Regions from separate parts of the Mesorhizobium opportunistum WSM2075 genome, predicted to be linked through region 3. Evidence: predicted binding sites of a transcription regulator. Region 3 holds the regulator's gene; each other region holds the start of a gene.
The links. The regulator PhoB, encoded in region 3, activates phosphate uptake and scavenging genes when phosphate is short. The targets are predictions, from matches to a motif close to TGTCATNNANCTGTCAT.
Positions count from the first base shown of each region.

Region 1: a site for PhoB is predicted at 1,707-1,723, ahead of olsB (l-ornithine N(alpha)-acyltransferase). Genes of this name have one in related genera too.
Region 2: a site for PhoB is predicted at 2,190-2,206, ahead of MESOP_RS25420 (RNA degradosome polyphosphate kinase). Genes of this name have one in related genera too.

Region 1 covers NC_015675.1:1,863,636-1,867,834, forward strand. The annotation lists gene MESOP_RS08880 (trimeric intracellular cation channel family protein) at 58-690, shown strand; gene olsB (l-ornithine N(alpha)-acyltransferase) at 768-1,643, opposite strand; gene MESOP_RS08890 (hybrid sensor histidine kinase/response regulator) at 1,929-4,199, opposite strand, start outside.
Region 2 covers NC_015675.1:5,255,366-5,259,564, forward strand. The annotation lists gene MESOP_RS25420 (RNA degradosome polyphosphate kinase) at 1-2,125, opposite strand, end outside; gene MESOP_RS25425 (zinc-finger domain-containing protein) at 2,270-2,515, shown strand; gene MESOP_RS25430 (FAD-dependent monooxygenase) at 2,535-3,767, shown strand; gene MESOP_RS25435 (TIGR02117 family protein) at 4,007-4,199, opposite strand, start outside.
Region 3 covers NC_015675.1:1,486,211-1,490,409, reverse strand. The annotation lists gene xylF (D-xylose ABC transporter substrate-binding protein) at 1-348, opposite strand, end outside; gene MESOP_RS07135 (ROK family protein) at 618-1,862, shown strand; gene phoB (phosphate regulon transcriptional regulator PhoB) at 2,181-2,870, opposite strand; gene phoU (phosphate signaling complex protein PhoU) at 2,887-3,594, opposite strand; gene pstB (phosphate ABC transporter ATP-binding protein PstB) at 3,620-4,199, opposite strand, start outside.

The DNA.
Region 1 (4,199 bases), 380 kb from region 3:
CGACGGTGCGGCTTCGTGCTAAACATACTCCCCTACTCCCCTACTGCCTGGCCTTCCATGCACCCCATCGCCCTTCTCGACTATGCCGGCATTGCCGTTTTTGCGGCGACGGGGGCGTTGGCTGCGTCGCGCAAGCAGCTCGACGTCATCGGTTTCCTGTTCCTGGCCAGCGTCACCGGCATCGGCGGCGGCACGTTTCGCGACCTCATCCTCAATGTGCCTGTGTTCTGGGTGGGAAACCGCGACTATGTGCTGATCTGCGCGGTGGTGGCGGTCCTGGTGTTCTTCACCGCGCACCGCGTCGAATCCCGCTATAGGCTGCTGCTCTGGCTCGACGCCGTCGGGCTGGCTGCCTTTTCGGTGATGGGCGCGGCAAAGGGCCTGGCAATCACCGGCTCGCCGGTGGTTTCCATCATCACCGGCATGCTGACCGCGACCTTCGGCGGCATATTGCGCGATCTCCTGGCCGGTGAGCCATCGGTGCTGCTGAAGCCCGAGATCTACGTCACGGCTGCCCTGGCGGGCGCCGCTATCTTCACACTGGGCGACGTCGCCGGACTGCCGCAGCTTGTCTCAGGCTTGGCCGGTTTCGCCGTGGCGCTCGCGGTGCGTGGCGGTGCGCTTCGTTTCGGCTGGGCATTTCCGTCCTACAAGAGCCGGCCCGGCCGGCGGCCTGAGGATATTCCGTAAAAGAGGCAGTAGGGACTAGTCAGTAGTGAGTAGTGAGAGGAGCGTGACTCGTGACGTCTTGCCTACTGCCTACTGCCTCACGCGGCGAAGCGCTGGGCTTCCCCGCCATAGTAGTTGACGTAGCGGGCACCGATCTCCTTGACCGGCATCACCACGAAGACGTCGACCGTCGAAAACTCGCGGTCGATGACGCAGCCGTCGCCGATGCGGGCACCGACGCGCAGATAGCCCTTGACCAAAGGCGGCATCGCCGCGATCGCTGCCTTGGCATTGACCGCCTCGATCGGCATCAGGTCCATGGAACAATAGCGCCCGGACACCGCGCGCACGTCCCAGGCCGAGTTCGTACGGCAATGATGAGAGAGATAGGTGAGCGCCTCGGCATGCGCCGCCGGCACGGTGCCCTGGAAGGAAGCACAGCCGGTCATCACGCCGATTTCGTAGTGATTGATGTAGGCCCAGATGCCTTGCCAGAGCGCCTCGATGGTGCGCTTCGACCGGTATTCGGGCAAAACGCAGGAACGGCCGAGCTCGAGAAAACGTTGGCCAGGATGACGGGCGATGAGCTTGGTCAGCTCGAATTCGCCTTCGGAATAGAAGCCTCCGGCGGCAGCCGCGATTTCTTGCCGCAGCAGGCGATAGGTGCCGACGATGCGGCGATGCTCGGGGCCGGAAATTGAATTGTCGAAGACAAGCAGATGGTCGCAGAGCGGATCGAACCGGTCGGCGTCACGGCGGTCCTGCGCCTGGAACAGATCTTTCCTGGCACCAAGCTCGTCGTAAAACACCCGGTAACGCACTTCCTGCGCGGCCGCGATCTCGGCCTCGTTGCGAGCAAGCCGCACTTCGAGATTGCCGATTCGGCCGAGTGCTGCGCCCTTTATGACGGAATCGACATTACGTCCGGCAAGCAAGGCGCTGCTGGCGTTCGGCCGAGTGTCACATTCCGGCATAACTGTATGCACGAGTGATTCTCCTTCGAGCCATCCCTCTTGGCACGGGGATACGGTGTAGGTGCAACAGGATTGTGACAGTACCGTGATACGACGTCGCGGGCAATACTTCGTCGGCTGGCGAAAACGGTCAACCGGCTACGTTCGGTAAGGAGACTCGAGGCGCGACGCGCCCGCGCGGGTTCAGGCAACGCGCTCCAGGCCTTGTTTTCATGCATGTCGTTTTTCCGAAGCGGAGGCCCACTTTTGGGCAAATGGATCAGCCGCGTACCGGAAAAAACCGGCTCAAGCGGCGACCTGGCCCTCGACGGCGTTGACCAGCGCGTCGGGATCGAGCGGCTTGGTGACAAAACCGCTGGCGCCGTGAGCAAGCACGGCATGGCGGGTCTTTTCCTGGCTATCGGCCGACAGCACCATGATCGGCACGGGCGGCGCGGATGTCTCCTCCTCATGGCGGCGGATCGCGGCAATGGCGTCCAGCCCATCCATGACCGGCATATGCAGGTCCATCAGCACCACGTCGAAGCGGTGCTTGTGCCCGGCGCTGGTGACGGCCTCGACCGCTGCCTTGCCATTGCCGACCACCTGGACGCGATGCCCAGCCTTCAGCAGCGTGGCGCGGGCCAGCATGGCATTGATGTCGTTGTCCTCGGCGATCAGCACGGACAGGCCTTGCTGGCGCTCGCTCGATGCACGCAGCGCCGGTGCCCGACGCTTTTCCGGTTGCGGGTGGGCAAGTGCCGGCGCATGGCTGCTCAAGAGGACACGCAAAAGTGTTCCCCCGCGCACCGGCCGGGCAAGGAAGGTCGTGTAGCCGCTGGCGCGGAATTCGCCCAGCATGCCGCGGTCGGTCGGTGCGATCAGCGTGATGGCCTCGCAATCGGAGAAGCCGCTTTGGCGCAACCGCTTGAGCAGCCTTCCATCGCTCTCTTCCATGGCCGCGTCGACCAGAAGCACGTCGCAGCCGTGAGCGAAGGGCGCGGCCTGCGCCACGGTGGTGGCGATCCCGGCCGTGCCGCCACTGGCGCGGATGGTGCGGGCGATGGCATCGGCCTCGACGGCGTTCCTGGACAGGATCACAGCGCGCCTGCCGGCAAGCGCGTCGAGCCGGCCCTGCGGCGCCTCGGTGGCCGCTGTGGCGGGGATCTCGAAGACGAATTCCGATCCCTGACCAAGCCGGCTGGAGACCGAAATCGTGCCGCCCATGGCAGCCACCAGGCGCTTGGAGATGGCAAGTCCCAGGCCGGCTCCGCCATGCGTGCGCGTCGAGGTGCCGTCGGCCTGCTCGAACTCCTCGAAGATGCGCTCCATATCCTCGTCGCGCAGGCCGGGACCGGTATCGGCGATGGTGAAGCAGATGCGGTCGGTGGTCGCGGTGCGGGCGCGCGCGACGCTGACCAGCACGCCGCCGCCGTCGGTGAACTTGATAGCGTTGCCGATGAGATTGAGCAGCACCTGCCTGACCCTGCCCGGATCGGCGGTGATCATCTGCGGCACATCCGGTTCGACGTGGCAGCCGAGGCCGATATCCTTGGCGAAGGCGCGCGCGGCCAGGAGTTCGATGATGTTGTCGGCGATCTCGCGCACCGATATCGGCTGCGGCTCGGGGTCGAAGCGGCCGGCCTCGATCTTGGAATAGTCGAGCAGGTCCTCGATCAGGGCGAGCAAGGCGCTGGCCGATGTCGAGATGGCGCCGACATAAGTCTGCTGCTCCGGCGACAGGCTGGTGTCGGCGAGCAGCCTGGCCATGCCCATGATGCCGTTCATCGGCGTGCGGATCTCATGGCTGACGGTGGCGAGGAAGCGCGATTTGGCCTGGCTTGCGTATTCGGCCCGCTCGCGCGCGGTGATCAGCGAGGATTCGGCGCGCTTGCGGGCGGTGATGTCGCGGGCGATCGCGCGATGCGAAGCCGCTCCGCTGTCCTTGTCGCGCACCGACAGTTCGATCCACGAGAACCAGCGCGGGCCGCTCGGCGTGCGGATGGCGACATCGGTGGAACTCAGGCATTCATGGTCGGAAAAGGCGGCATCGGGGACGATGCCGACCTCGATTCCGAGTTCGGCCAGCGTCTTGCCGGCAAGGTCGCGCTGATCGGTTTCGACGAGGTCGGCGAATACTTTGTTGGCATAGACGATGTAGCCATCGCGGTCGCGATGGATGACGAGGTCGCCAAGTGCGTCGATGAGACCGCGAAAGCGCTCTTCGCTTTCCTGCATTTCCCACATGCGGTCGGCCAGCGTCTCGATCTCGGCGCGGCTGCGGGCGCTGGTCTCGTCGAGCAGGACCGCGGTGCGGTGTACGCTGCGCCTGGCATGCAGATGCATGGCAAGGCCGGCGAGGCCGGTTGCCAGCAGAGCGAGGCTGATGAAGATCGGGGCTCCGGTCAGATGCGCGAGGCCGGCCAGCACGACGATGGCAAAGAAGGTCACAAGCGGCAGACCTTCCCGCCCGGCCAATTGCTGCTCGGGCACCAGCGGTGGCGCGGCGATGAACCGCCGCGCCGGCGCCGGCGCGGCAAGCGCGTCGACGTCGTTGCCAATATCCGCCTGTTGGCT
Region 2 (4,199 bases), 3.1 Mb from region 3:
CACCCCGTCCCGACAGGCTCGGATTGGTCATGAAATATTCCTGCGCGTTGAACGGTTCCTCGCCCTCCTCCAGCACGACGCGCCGGGAGGTTCCATCAGCCAATACGTCGAAACTTTGCTGATTGTCCATGATGTTGCCGAGCATGATCTGGCCAAGGACCTGTTCATGCACAGTTGGATTGGTGATCGGCACCATGGTCTCGACGCGGCGGTCGAGATTGCGCGGCATGAGATCGGCCGAGGAGATGTAGACGATCGCTTCGTCCGAGGGCAGGCCATGGCCATTGCCGAAGCAATAGATGCGGCTGTGCTCGAGAAACCGGCCGACGATCGACTTCACCCGGATGTTTTCCGAAAGCCCCGGAACCTGAGGCCTGAGGCAACAGATACCGCGCACGACGAGGTCGATCTCGACGCCGGCGCGGCTGGCATCATAGAGCGCATCGATGATGATCGGGTCGACAAGCGCGTTCATCTTCATCCAGATGCGAGCCGGCTTTCCTTCCAGCGCATGGGCGACTTCGGCGGAAATGTGCTTCAGAATGCGGCTTCTCAGCGTGAAGGGCGAGATCGCCAGCCGCATTTCGTCGGTCGGCTCAGCGTAGCCGGTGATGAAATTGAACAGCTGGGCGACGTCGCGGGCGATCGTCGGATCGGTGGTGAAGAAGGACAGGTCAGTATAGATGCGCGCGGTGACCGGATGGTAGTTGCCGGTGCCCAGATGCACGTAGTTGCGCAGTTTGCCGTCTTCGCGGCGCACCACCAGCGACATCTTGGCGTGGGTCTTGAGTTCGAGGAAACCGAACACGACCTGCACGCCGGCGCGCTCCAGATCGCGCGCCCAGCGGATGTTGGCTTCCTCGTCGAAACGGGCCTTGAGCTCGACAAGCGCGGTCACCGACTTGCCGGCCTCGGCCGCATCGACCAGCGCGCGCACGATCGGGCTGTCGTTGGAGGTGCGGTAAAGCGTCTGCTTGATCGCCACCACCTCGGGGTCGGCCATGGCCTGGCGCAGGAACTGCACCACGACGTCGAAGGATTCATAGGGGTGGTGGACGATGATGTCCTTCTCGCGGATGGCGGCAAAACAGTCGCCACCATGCTCGCGGATGCGCTCGGGAAAGCGCGGATTGTAGGGCGTGAACTTCAAATCGTCGCGGGCGACCGCCACGATCTCGGAGATCTGGCTGAGCGCCAACGGGCCGGTGAGCACGCTGATACGGCTCGACGAGACGCCAAGCTCGCCGGCGACGAAGTCGCGCAATTCGCTGGGCATCAGCTTGTCGAATTCGATGCGGATCACCGAACCGCGGCGGCGGCGCTTCAGCGCCGTCTCGAACAGGCGCACCAGATCTTCCGATTCCTCCTCGACCTCGATGTCGCTGTCGCGGATGATGCGGAATGTGCCGGAACCCTTGACCTCATAGCCGGGGAACAGCTTGCCGATATAGAGGCCGACCGCCTCTTCCAGCGGGATGAAGCGGACATGGTGCTTGCGGTCCGGAAGGCGGATGAAGCGCTTCAGCGCCACCGGCAGGCGCAAGAGCGCGCTCATCTCCTCGCCATTCTTGCGATGGCGAAGCTGCAGCGCCATCGAGAAACCGAGATTGGGAATGAACGGGAATGGATGCGCCGGATCGATCGACAACGGGGTCAGCACCGGAAACACCTGGTCCTGGAAATGCTCTTCCAGCCAGGTCTTCTCGTCCTTGGTCAGCGCATCCCGCGTAATGGTCTCGATGCCTTCCTTGTTGAGCAGCACGGTCAGCGCCGATAGGCTCTTCTGCTGGTCTTCCTGCAGCCGCTCGACCTCGCGCAGCAGCTGTTCGAGCTGCTGTTCGGGCGTGCGGCCGTCAGGGCTCTTCAAGACGATGCCCTCGCGCACCTGGCCGGCGAGGCCGGCGACGCGGACCATGAAGAACTCGTCGAGATTGGCGGCCGAGATCGACAGGAAGCGGACGCGCTCCAGCAGCGGATGATTGGTGTTCAGCGATTCCTCGAGCACGCGGCGATTGAACTGCAGCCAGGAAAACTCGCGATTGACGAAACGGTCTGGATTGCCGCCCTCCGGGCTTGCCGCCTCGACATTGATGAATTCGCTCTGTACCGGCTTCAGTTCGTTCATTGTTCCTGCTCTTCCCACCAGCTCGGCCGGTTAACCGGCTTAACTTATCCTCTGACAGGCTTTTGCGACAGTTTGATTTCATCGATCTTGCAAAGAGACCTGTTATGATCCAGATGCATGCGAGACTGCGTTAAGGAGACGACGATGGCAGGCGGTTCCATTCCCCATTTCCAGAACGATGCGGGCTTTCCGGCAATCGACATCGGTGTCAAGGAATTCATGTGCACGGGCGCCAACCCGCCTTTCGACCATCCGCATGTGTTTCTCGACATGGGCGACGACAATGAGAAGGTCTGCCCCTATTGCTCGACGCTCTACCGCTATTCGCCGAAGCTGAAGGCCACGGAAACGCTGCCGGCGGGCTGCCTCTACATCGACCAGGCCGCCTGATTCTTCCGCGACGGGCCTGATGGACGACAAGCGGCAAGTCGTCATCGCCGGAGCGGGCGTTGCCGGGCTGACCGCGGCGCTTGCCTTCGCCGAACGCGGCTACCCCGTGCAGGTGTTCGAACAGGCGCAGCGGCTGGAGGCCGTGGGAGCCGGCATCCAGCTTTCCCCCAACGCGACACGCATCCTGCGCCAACTCGGCGTGCTCAAGCGGCTGCTGCCGGCAACGGTGCGGCCTGAGGCCGTGGTGCTGAAGGACGCAAGGACGTTGCGCGAACTGGCGCGTGTACCACTCGGGCAGGCCGCCGAAGAACGCTGGGGGGCGCCTTATCTCGTCGCCCACAGAGCCGACCTGCAGAGCGCGCTGACCGCACACGTTGCCGAAAACCCGAATATTCGTCTGGTCAAGGGTGCGCGCGTCAGCGGCGCTGCCACAGGCGACGATGGTGTGACGGCGACACTGGAGACGGACGGCAAGACCGTCCAGTCACAGGGCTTCCTTCTGGTCGGCGCCGACGGCGTGTGGTCATCCGTGCGCGCGGTTGTCGATCGAGCTCGGGGGGGATCGTCAAGAAGCCGTTTTTCCGGCGAACTGGCCTGGCGCACGACTGTTGCCGCCGACAGCGGCGCCGGGCAAGCCTTTGCCGCGATTGGGGCGGCTGATTGTGTCACGACTTTTCTGCATCCGGGATTCCACATGGTCGCCTATCCCGTCAGCAAGGGCGATGCCTTCAACCTTGTCGCCTTCACCAAAGGCGAGCGCATTGCCGAGGGTTGGTCGGGTCATGCCGATCCCGTCATCCTCGCCAATGCAATGAGCGGCACGGCGGCAGCCCTTGCAAGGCTGGTGGAAATGGCCGGCCCGTGGCTGACTTGGCCGCTCCATACGGTCGACCAGAAGCAGCACTGGACGACACCAACCGGCATCGCCCTGATTGGCGACGCCGCACATGCGATGACCCCATTCGCGGCGCAAGGGGCCGCCATGGCCATCGAAGATGCCGCAACGCTTGCCGGGGTAATCGCCGACTTCCCGGCCGATCCGAAGCAGGGCCTGGCGATCTGGGAAAATCTCAGGCGACCGCGCGTCGAGAAGGTGATCCGGCGCGGCGCGCTCAACCGGCTGGCCTGGCATGCCTGGGGTCCGGTGGCATTGGCTCGCAACCTGGTGCTGGCGACGCGGCCGGCGGAAAAGCTCGCGGCGGATCTGGACTGGCTCTACGGGTGGGAGGAACCGAAGATTATTAGGCGGTAGGACATCGAGACAATAAAGAAACCGATAGGCTGGCGGGGACAGCGCCCCCCTCTGTCCTGCCGGACATCTCCCCCACGAGGGGGGAGATTGGCAGCTTTGGCGCCGGCGTCCTTTTGCAAACGTTGGAGATTAGCGAAAGCCGGAGCCAGATCCGATCTCCCCCTCGTGGGGGAGATGTCCGGCAGGACAGAGGGGGGCGCGAAGGAACGCGACGTTTGCCAATTCGCGAAATGCGCACACTAATTGTACAAGCTCAACGACCACCCAAGCGAAGCCGGCAGCGGGTTCCACCAGCCGGTGCGCAGGCCTGCAGTGCGCAGCGCCGCCGCCGTCCAGGTGTTGCAGCCGACCAGCGCGTTGAAATGGCCGTTCGCCTCGTAGAAGCGGTCGAACCGGGAATAGGCCGCATTCTCGATGACGATTGGGCCGCCA
Region 3 (4,199 bases):
CAGGCGGTCATAACCGACGACCGGAATGCCTTCGTCCAGCGCCTTCTGCACCGCCGGGCCGATGGCCGAGGCATCCTGCGCCAGGATGATCAGCGAATTGGCGCCTTGCGAGATCAGGCTTTCGACATCGGTGAGCTGCTTGCCGGGATTGGACTGCGCGTCGGCGGAGATGTACTTGTCGCCGGCGGCCTCGATCGCTTTTTTCATCGCGGCCTCGTCGGTCTTCCAGCGCTCTTCCTGGAAATTGGACCAGGAAACGCCGATGACCTTGTCCTTCGCCTGCGCGACCGACGCAAGCGTCAGCGACATGGCGACACCCGCCAGGATGGCGGCTGTGAATTTCTTCATGATATTCCTCCCTGCGCCGCGTATGGCGCGACCAAACTGGCCCTAAGGCCGGCACAAAGGCCCTATTTTTTCGAGCCTCGAAAAAACACTGGTCCATCACCGGAACACTGTCAACAATGATTCTGATGGATTTTGAGGTGCCGTGAACTTTTTTTCGAGCTCCGGAATAAATAATGACAGCGTGGGGCGCTTCTGCCAGTATTTGGTGGCTTCGCTGGCGGCCTTCGGGAGGCACGAAAGGCCGCGGCGACTGGGAGGATGCGGGAAACATGTCGGTCGGAATCCGCCACGACGATCTGCGCCGGCGCAACCGCGCCATGGTGATCTCGGCCGTGCGCCGTGCCGGTCAGCCTTCGCGCACCGAGATCGCCGCCACCACCGGCCTCAGCCACTCGACCATCTCGGCGATCTCCTCCGACCTGATCGGCGAAGGCGTCCTGACCGAGGGCAAGCCGAGCGAGGCCGGGGCGCTGAAACGCGGCAGGCCGCAGGTCGGCCTCACACTCAACCCGGAGGCGGCGGCGGTGATGACCGTGGTGCTGTCGCTGAATTTCCTGTCGGTCGCCGTCATCGACTATGCCGGCCAGGTGATATCGGAGGAACAGCGCCGGCTGGACACGCTGACCATGTCGCGCGAGGCGCTGATCGGCGAATGCGTCGCCATCGTGCGGCGCCGCATAGACGATCCCGACATCGATGTCCGCAGCGTCGCCCGCATCGCACTGGCCATCCAGGGCATCACCGACACCGAGGCGCGCGCCATGCTGTGGTCGCCGATCACGCCGCAGACCGACATCGCCTTCGCCGACATATTCGAAGCCGAGTTCGGCATCCCCGCCACCATGGAAAACGACTGCAACATGATGGCGGTGGCGCTGCGCTGGCGCGATCCCGAGCGCTACCGCGACGACTTCATCGCCATTCTGCTGTCTCACGGCATCGGCATGGGCCTGGTGCTGAAGGGCGAACTGTTCACCGGTACCCATTCCTCGGGCGGCGAGTTCGGCCACATGATCCACCGGCCGGGCGGCGCGCTCTGCCGCTGCGGACGGCGCGGCTGCGTCGAGGCCTATGCCGGCAACTACGCCATCTGGCGAAGCGCGAGACAGCTTGGCGAGGACACCGAACCGGTCGACGTCAGCGACGCCGACATGCGGGCACTGGCGGCCTCGGCGCGCGAGAAGGACGGGCCGGAGCGCCAGGCCTATCGCAAGGCCGGCGAGGCGCTCGGCTATGGCCTCGGCAGCCTGTTCGCGCTGATCGATCCCGCCCCGGTCGCCATGGTCGGCGTCAGCGCCGCCGCCTTCGACCTGATCGAGCCGGCCTTGCGCGAGGCGATTGCACAGACCGCCGGCGGCCAGCACTCGAAATCGATCTCCTTCGACACCGAGCCTAACGAACTGCCGCTGATCCGCGAAGGCTGCGCCATGCGCGCTCTGACCTTCGTCGATCAGGAAATATTCGCGCCGGGCGTGCAGGCGAGAGCAGGCGCGGCTGGGAAGAACGTGGCGTGAAATCGAAGCCATCGTAACATCCGTGGGTTGGACAAAGCCTCACGACTTCGTCATCCCTGGGCGGAGCAGGAGCGAAGCTCCGTCGCGGAGACCCTGGGATCCATGCCGCGACCTTGGCCACGGAGTGCAGCGGAGCAGAATTCCGCACCGAGGCAACGCTTCAAAGTCGCGGCGTGGATCCTCGGGTCTACGCCGCGTCGCTTCGCTCCTTGCTCCGCCCGTGGATGACGAAGCAATGGACGTTTTCGCTGATCGCCAAGGTAAAGCGATCCGGCTTAAGCACGAAATCCGACTGTCTAACCTTCCGCGCCGAAGAACCTAATCTTCCCGGATCGCGTAGCCCGCCCCACGAATGGTTCTAATGACATCGGGCATGCGGCCATTGTTGACCGCCTTGCGCAGCCGCCCGACATGCACGTCGACCGTGCGCTCGTCGATGTAGATCGTCTCGCCCCAGACATTGTCGAGCAGCTGGCTGCGCGAGAACACCCGGCCGGGATGGCGCATCATGAATTCGAGCAGGCGGAACTCGGTCGGCCCGAGCCGGATCTCGCTCTTCTTGCGGTAGACGCGGTGCGATTCGCGGTCGAGCACGATGTCGCCGACCTTGAGCACGCTGGACAGCACTTCCGGTTTGGCGCGGCGCAGCAACGCCTTGACGCGGGCCATGAACTCCGGCGTCGAGAACGGCTTGACCAGATAGTCGTCGGCGCCTGTGGAGAGTCCACGTACACGGTCGCTTTCTTCGCCCCGCGCGGTCAGCATGATGATCGGCAGCCGCTCGGTCTCGGGCCGCATTCGCAGGCGCCGGCAGAGTTCGATGCCGGACACCGCCGGCACCATCCAGTCGAGCACCAGAAGGTCGGGCACGTTCTCCTGCAGGCGGATCTCCGCCTCGTCGCCGCGCGTCACCACCTCGACCTGGTAACCTTCCGATTCCAGATTGTAGCGGAGCAGCACCCCTAACGGCTCCTCATCCTCCACCACCATGATGCGTGGCGCGATCATCGGCTGGTCACCCCTGCTATGCCGCCGGCGCCGACATCGCGGTTTCGTCCTGCTTCGGACGATTGGCGGGCAGCTGCGTGCCGGTCAGCACATAATACGCATTCTCGGCGATGTTGGTCACGTGGTCGCCGATGCGTTCGAGGTTCTTGGCACAGAACAAAAGATGCGTGCAGGCGGTGATGTTGCGCGGATCTTCCATCATGTAGGTCAGCAGTTCGCGGAACACCGAGGTGTATTTGACATCGATGCGCTCGTCGGCGGCGCGCAGCTTCGCCAGTGCCGCGGCATCACGCGCCGCATATTCCTCGATGACACCTTGAACCTGGATCAGCACCAGCTGCGCCATCGCGTCGATGGAGTGCGACAGGTCGCGCGGCGTGGCGGAGAGCCCGACCGTGCCGACGCGCTTGGCGATGTTCTTGGCAAGGTCGCCGATGCGTTCGAGATCGCCGGCCATGCGGATCGAGCCGACGACATGGCGCAGATCGTCGGCCATCGGCTGGCGCTTGGCGATCAGCGTGATGGCGCGGTCGTCCAGCTCGCGCTGGCGCGCATCCATGATCGCGTCATCGGAGACGACGCGTTGGGCGAGCGCATTGTCGGAGTTCAGCAGCGCCTTGGTGGCACCGCCGACCATCGAGCCGGCGAGGTCGCCCATGTCGCTGATCAGCCTGCTGATCTGTCCGAGATCTTCGTCGAAGGCTGCAACCGTGTGTTCGGCCATGATCCTGGTCCTCGTATGCGTGCGATCAGCCGAAGCGGCCGGTGATGTAGTCCTGCGTGCGCTTCTCGCGGGGCGACGTGAAGATCTTCTCCGTCTTGTCGAACTCGACCAGTTCGCCCAGGTACATGAAGGCCGTCTGCTTCGACACGCGCGCCGCCTGCTGCATGTTGTGGGTGACGATGACGATCGTGTAGTCGGCCTGCAATTCGTCGATCAGCTCCTCGATCTTGGCGGTCGACAGCGGATCGAGCGCCGAGGCCGGCTCGTCGAGCAGGATGACTTCCGGCTTCACCGCCACGGTACGGGCAATGCAGAGCCGCTGCTGCTGGCCGCCCGAAAGGCTGAGGCCGCTGGCATTGAGCTTGTCCTTGACCTCGGTCCAGAGCGCCGCGCGCTTCAGCGCCTGCTCGACGCGGCCGTCCATCTCGGCCTTGCTGATCTTCTCGTAGAGCCTGACGCCGAAGGCGATGTTCTCATAGATCGACATCGGGAACGGCGTCGGCTTCTGGAACACCATGCCGATCTTGGTGCGCAAGAGGTTGAGGTCCTGCGAACGGTCGAGAACGTTCTTGCCGTCGAGCAGCACCTGGCCCTCGGCGGTCTGC